Actinomadura luzonensis: one gene and its partner. The protein of the gene in region 1 interacts with the protein of each later gene in a pairwise test. Links are inferred from orthologs where the notes say so. Each region holds a gene or a part of one and is shown in the gene's direction. Other genes may lie near its edges.

Region 1 (3,101 bases):
CCCGCTGCAGGCGCTGCTGGCCGACCCCCGGCAGCTCCGCGCGACCTGGGGCGACGAGCTGTGGGTCCGCCTGGTGGAGGTGGACCGCGCGCTGACCGGCCGCGCGTACGCGGCCCCGGTGGACCTGGTGATCGAGGTCGAGGACGACGTGTGCCCGTGGAACGCGGGCCGCTGGCGGCTGACCGCCGACGCCGCCGGCGCGGAGTGCAAGCAGGTCGAGGACGAGCCGGACCTCACGGTGCCGGTGGCCGCGCTGGGGTCGGCGTACCTGGGCGACGGCCAGCTCGGCCCGCTGCTGGCCGCCGGGCTGCTGCGCGAGCACAACCCGGGCGCGGTGCGCGCGCTCGCCACCGCGATGTCCTGGAGCCCCAAACCGTGGGCGGGCCGCGTCTTCTAGACGTAGCCTCAAGTCATGGCGTTGCAGAGCTTGCAGATCACCGCGACGATCGCGATGCGCGCCCGCGAGGTGTCGCGGCCGTCGAAGGAGCAGCAGGAGGCCGCCGACCGGCGGCCCCTGCGCGACGAGATGCCCCGGCGCGAGGCCAGGCGGAGGCCCCAGGGCTAGCGCCCGCTACGGCAGCGGCGGGAGCTGGCCGATCGTCTCGTAGGAGGCGAGCTGCGCGATGCGCCGGCTGTGGCGCTCGCTGCCGGAGAAGGCCGTGCCCAGGAACACCTCGGCGAAGCGGGTGGCCTCGTCGAGGGAGTGCATGCGCGCCCCGATGCTGACGACGTTGGCGTTGTTGTGCTCGCGCGCCAGCTGGGCGGTCTCCTCGCTCCAGGCCAGGGCGGCGCGGATGCCGCGCACCTTGTTGGCGGCGATCTGCTCGCCGTTGCCCGAGCCGCCGATGACGATGCCCAGGCTGGCCGGGTCGCCGGCGACGCCCTCGGCGGCGCGCAGCACGAACGCCGGGTAGTCGTCCTCGGCGTCGTAGACGAAGGGACCGCAGTCGGTCACCTCGTGCCCGTGGTCCTTGAGCCAGGACACGAGGTGGTTCTTGAGCTCATAGCCGGCATGGTCGGCACCGATGTAGACACGCACCCGCCCAGTCTTCCACAGCCACACGGATACGGCTCGCTCGCTAGAGTAAGGACCAGACCCGAGATCCAGTCCTTACGTGAGGCAGGAACCATGCGAGAGATCCGCGTCATCGGCGATCCCGTGCTGCGCACGCCCGCCGAGCCGGTCACGGACTTCGACCGCGAGCTGCGCCGCCTGATCGAGGAGATGTTCCAGGCGATGTACGCGGTCGACGGCGTGGGCCTGGCCGGCCCGCAGGTCGGCGTGTCGCGGCGGTTGTTCGTCTACGACGTCAACAACCGCAAGGGCCACGTGATCAACCCGGTGCTCACCGTGGACGACCCCGAGGAGATCGTGGACGAGGAGGGCTGCCTGTCGGTGCCCGACCGGCAGACCGGCCGGCCGATCTACGCGCCCGTCGCGCGCGCGTCCGGCGTGACGGTGGAGGGGCTGGACCGGCTGCAGCGGCCGGTGCGCGTCCGGGCCAGGGGCACGCTGGCGCGCTGCTTCCAGCACGAGTGCGAGCACCTCGACGGCAAGCTGTACGTGGACCGCCTGCCGCGGAACGACGCGCGCAAGATCATGCTGCGCGCGTAGGTTGGCGGCATGAGCGTACTCGCCGGGAAGGGCGCGTTGGTCACGGGAGGCTCCAGGGGCATCGGCAGGGCCGTCGTGGAGCGGTTGCGCAGGGACGGCGCGGAGGTCGTCTTCTGCTACGAGCGGTCGGAGGAGGCCGCGCGGAGGGTGGCGAAGGAGACCGGCGCGGTCGCGGTGCGCGCCGACCTCGCCGACCGGGGCGACCTGGAGCGGCTGTTCGCCGAGGCGGAGGCGCGGCTGCCGGGGCTCGACGTCCTGGTCAACAACGCGGCCTCCGCCGCCGGGCAGAAGCCCATGGTGGACGTCACGGACGACGACTACGAGCGTTCGTTCGCGGTAAACGTGCGCGCGGTGTTCCTCGCCATGCAGTGGGCCGCCAGGGTGATGCGCGGCGACGGGCGCATCATCAACATCTCCTCGGTCAACACCCGGGTGCCCGCCCCCATGCTGACGCTCTACTGCGGCGGCAAGGGCGCGATCGAGCAGTTCGCCAAGGTGGCGGCCAGGGAGCTCGGCGCCCGCGGGATCACCGTCAACGTGGTCTCCTCCGGCGCCACCGACACCGACATGCTGCGCGGCGCCAACCCGCCGGAGGCGCTGGTGCAGACGGAGGCGTTCACCGCGCTGCGGCGGCTGGGCCGGCCGGACGACATCGCCTCGGTGGTGGCGTTCCTGGCCGGGCCCGACGGGCGGTGGGTGACCGGCCAGAACATCATCGCCAGCGGCGGGCTGCTGGTCTGACAGTGATGCCCGCGCGTCAGAGCTGCAGCGACTTGATCTCCAGGAACTCCTCCAGGCCGTGCTCGCCGAGCTCGCGGCCGATGCCCGACTGCTTGTAGCCGCCGAAGGGGGCAAGCGGGTTGAACCGGCCGCCGTTGACGGCCACCTGGCCGGTGCGGAGGCGCCTCGCGACCTCGACGGCGCGCTCCTCGCTGCCCGCCCAGACGGCGCCGGCCAGGCCGTAGCGGGTGCCGTTGGCGATCTCGACGGCTTTGTCCTCGGTGGTGTACGGGATCAGCGACAACACCGGGCCGAAGATCTCCTCCTGCTCGATCGTCATGCCCGGCTCCACGCCCGCGAACACGGTGGGCTCGACGAAGTAGCCGCGCTCGTAAGGCCGGTCGGTGCCGCCGGCCACCAGCCGGGCGCCCTCCTCCTGGCCGCGGTTGATGAAGCGGACCACCCGGTCGCGCTGGACCTGCGAGACCAGCGGGCCGACGCGGGTGGCCTCGTCGAACGGGTCGCCCACGGTGTAGCCGCGGGCGGCCTCGACGGCCAGGCGGACGGCCTCGTCGTACTGGTCGCGGTGGACGATCATCCGGGTCCAGGCCGAGCAGGTCTGGCCGGCGTTGACGAAGCAGTTGGCCACGCCCACCTTGACCGCGGCCTTGAGGTCGGCGTCGGGCAGGATGACGTTGGCGGACTTGCCGCCCAGTTCGAGCGCGACCCGCTTGACCGACTCGGCGGCGAGCGCGGAGACCCGGCG
Region 2 (3,310 bases), 4.1 Mb from region 1 along the record:
CGAGCTGCTCGACCTGGCCGAGCAGGTGTCGCCGCTGCCTCCGGGCCGCGAGCTCGACATGCTGCTGACCTCGGGCGAGCGCATCTCGATGGCGCTGCTGGCGATGGCGATCGCCAACCTCGGCCACGAGGCCCGCTCGTTCACCGGCTCGCAGGCCGGTGTGATCACCGACTCCACGCACGGCAAGGCGCGCATCATCGACGTGACGCCGGGCCGCATCCAGGAGGCCATCGCCCAGGGCCACATCGCGATCGTGGCCGGCTTCCAGGGCGTCTCGCAGGACACCAAGGACATCACCACGCTGGGCCGGGGCGGCTCCGACACCACGGCGGTGGCGCTCGCGGCGGCCCTGGAGGCCGACGTGTGCGAGATCTACACCGACGTGGACGGCATCTTCACCGCAGACCCGCGCATCGTGCCCGCGGCCCGCAAGATCCCCAGGATCTCGTACGACGAGATGATGGAGATGGCCGCGTGCGGCGCGAAGATCCTGCATCTGCGGTGCGTCGAGTACGCTCGTCGCTTCGACCTGCCGATCCACGTCCGGAGCTCGTTCAGCACCAAGGAAGGCACGTGGGTCGTCTCCGACCCTTACACCGAAGGAACCGAGATGGAGCAGCCGATCATCTCCGGCGTCGCGCACGACCGGAGCGAGGCCAAGATCACTGTTGTCGGGGTGCCCGACAAGGTCGGCGAGGCTGCCTCGATCTTCAAAACGCTGGCCGACGCCGAGATCAACATCGACATGATCGTGCAGAACGTCTCGGCCGCGGCCACGGGCCGCACGGACATCTCCTTCACGCTGCCGACGGCCGACGCGCAGACCGCGCTGACGGCGCTGAAGAAGATCCAGGCGCGCATCGGTTACGAGTCGCTGCTCTTCGACGACCAGATCGGGAAGGTGTCGCTGATCGGCGCGGGCATGCGCTCGCACCCCGGCGTCACGGCGACGTTCTTCGCGGCCCTCGCCGACGCGGGGGTCAACATCGAGATGATCTCGACGTCCGAGATCCGCATCTCAGTGATCGTCGAGCAGGACGGCGTCGACGCGGCCGTGGCGGCCGCGCACCGCGCCTTCGATCTCGACGCCGACCAGGTCGAAGCCGTGGTGTACGGAGGTAGTGGACGATGAGCAGGCCCAATCTGGCCCTGATCGGCGCGACCGGCGCCGTGGGCACCGTCATGCGCGACATCGTGTCGACCCGCGAGGACATCTGGGGCGAGATCCGCCTCGTGGCCTCCCCGCGCTCGGCCGGCAAGGTGCTGCGGGTGCGCGGCGAGGACGTCGTGGTGCAGGCGCTCGCGCCCGAGGTGTTCGACGGCGTCGACATCGCCATCTTCGACGTGCCCGACGAGGTCTCGGCCGTGTGGGTGCCGATCGCGGCCGAGCGCGGCGCGATCGCCATCGACAAGTCCGGCACCTTCCGCATGGACCCCGACGTGCCGCTGGTGGTGCCCGAGGTCAACCCGCTCGACGCGCGCAACCGGCCGCGCGGCATCATCTCCACGCCCAACTGCACGACGCTGTCGATGATGGCGGCCATGGGCGCGCTGCACGCCGAGTACACCCTGACCGAGCTGGTCGTGGCCTCCTACCAGGCGGTCTCGGGCGCGGGCGTGGCCGGTTCGGCCCGCCTGTACGACGAGGTCGAGGCGCTGGCCGGCGACCGCACGATCGGCCAGGCGGCCGGCGACGTGCGCAAGGCGCTGGCCAACAAGCTGCCCGCCGACTCGCCGTTCCCGGCGCCGATCGCGTTCAACGTGGTGCCGTGGGCCGGCTCGCTCAAGGACGACGGCTGGGCCTCCGAGGAGCTCAAGCTCCGCAACGAGTCCCGCAAGATCCTCGGCATCCCCGACCTGAAGGTCTCCGCGACCTGCGTCCGGGTGCCGGTGATCACCACGCACTCGCTGGCCGTGCACGCGCGCTTCGAGCGCCCGATCACGGTCGCCGACGCGCACCGCGTCCTGGAGGCGGCGCCGACGGTGGTCCTCATGGACGACCCGGCGAACGGCGTGTACCCGACGCCGCTCGACGTGGTCGGCAACGACCCGACCTACGTGGGCCGCATCCGCCAGGCGATCGACTTCCCGAACACGCTCGACCTGTTCGTGTGCGGCGACAACCTGCGCAAGGGCGCGGCGCTCAACGCGGCGGAGATCGCCGAGCTGGTCGCGGGCGAGCTGTAGCGGTACTTGGTCCTTCGGGGAAGTGGGCGTCGCGCGGGTCGCGCGGCGTCCACTTCCGCGTCGTGCTCACCGGAACAGGATGTCCCAGTGGTCGATCTCGTCGGCGAAGGTCGTGCCCGAGGCGGAGCGGTAGAGCCGGGCGCCGTCGCCGCGCACTCCTGACTTCTTGTGGTTCTTCGTGATGTAGTGGTCGATGCAGGAGTTGTGGCTGATGTCGAGCTTGTAGCCGTTGCCGTGGCTGAAGCGGCCGGGCGCGTGGCCTTCCTCCGTGCCGCCGGTGACCATGATCGGGCAGCGGCTCTCCTGCTTGAGCTGGATGATCCGGGCGACCGTGCCGGTGCGCACCTTGTCCAGCGACGTGCAGTGGTGCTGGTGCTTGCTCGCGCAGTTGCCGGTGGACTTGGTGCGCAGGCCCGCGCTCCTCAGCCAGCCGTTCGCGATGGCGTGGGACATGCGCACGGCCGCCTGGCGGGGCAGCACCCGCGTGAGGTCCACCCGGGCCTGCGGGCCGAGCACCCGGGCGCGGCCGTGGACGGCGTGCGGCCGGATCCGCGGCAGCCGCACCACGCCGGTGCGCACCGGGCTCTCCAGGGCCTTGACGACGGCGGCGCTGCGGAGCGTGCGGCCGCCGATGACGGCGCGGGTCGCGGAACGGATCACGGAAGGGGCGGAGCGCCGGGCGGCGTGGCCGCCGGGCTGCCTCGGCGCCCCGGCCTGAGCCCCGAGCCCCGTCCTGGTCCCCAGCTCGGTCCCGGCCCCGGCCGGAGTCCCGAGCTCAGCCCTGGTCCCGTTCTGAGTCCCGAGCCCCGTCCTGGTCCCGTTCTGAGTGCCGAGCTCGGCCCAGGCCCCGGCCTCAGTCCCGGCCCCGGTCCCCGGGCGGATCGAGCCCGCGCCGGACGAGCCCGCGCCGGACGAGCCGGCGCTGAACGACCGGGCTTCGGCCTGTGTCCCCGTCTGTGTCCCCGTCTGTGTCCCCGCCTGCTCTCCGGCCGGCGTGCCCGCCTGGTCGCCGGTCTCCTCGACGGTCCCGTCGGCGGTGAGCGGCCGCAGGGCGGCGGTGAGCGGCCGGACGAGGGTCGTCGCCGCGGCCTCAGGACGCGTGACGTCCCCGTGCGCGCTCCGG

Evidence for each region.
Region 2: the proteins of def (region 1) and MF672_RS10195 interact in binary tests that used the Escherichia coli proteins (3 or more experiments, as listed by UniProt). The link is inferred for Actinomadura luzonensis from one-to-one orthologs.

What each region holds. Positions count from the first base shown.
Region 1 is NZ_JAKRKC020000001.1:6,282,847-6,285,947, forward strand. Bases 83-2,872 are described here. They hold def (peptide deformylase), read left to right. Parts: upstream 83-1,129; coding sequence 1,130-1,615; downstream 1,616-2,872. Other genes in these bases: MF672_RS29720 (GNAT family N-acetyltransferase), read left to right, coding at 83-397; MF672_RS29725 (hypothetical protein), read left to right, coding at 413-565; MF672_RS29730 (ribose-5-phosphate isomerase), read right to left, coding at 572-1,039; MF672_RS29740 (SDR family oxidoreductase), read left to right, coding at 1,625-2,356; MF672_RS29745 (aldehyde dehydrogenase family protein), read right to left, coding at 2,373-2,872. Outside these bases: more of MF672_RS29720, read left to right, coding at 1-82; more of MF672_RS29745, read right to left, coding at 2,873-3,101. UniProt on the Escherichia coli protein: Removes the formyl group from the N-terminal Met of newly synthesized proteins. Requires at least a dipeptide for an efficient rate of reaction. N-terminal L-methionine is a prerequisite for activity but the enzyme has broad specificity at other positions.
Region 2 is NZ_JAKRKC020000001.1:2,162,788-2,166,097, reverse strand. The notes cover bases 159-3,157. They hold MF672_RS10195 (aspartate-semialdehyde dehydrogenase), read left to right. Parts: upstream 159-1,128; coding sequence 1,129-2,187; downstream 2,188-3,157. Other genes in these bases: MF672_RS10190 (hypothetical protein), read right to left, coding at 2,254-3,157; MF672_RS10200 (aspartate kinase), read left to right, coding at 159-1,132. Outside these bases: more of MF672_RS10200, read left to right, coding at 1-158; more of MF672_RS10190, read right to left, coding at 3,158-3,310.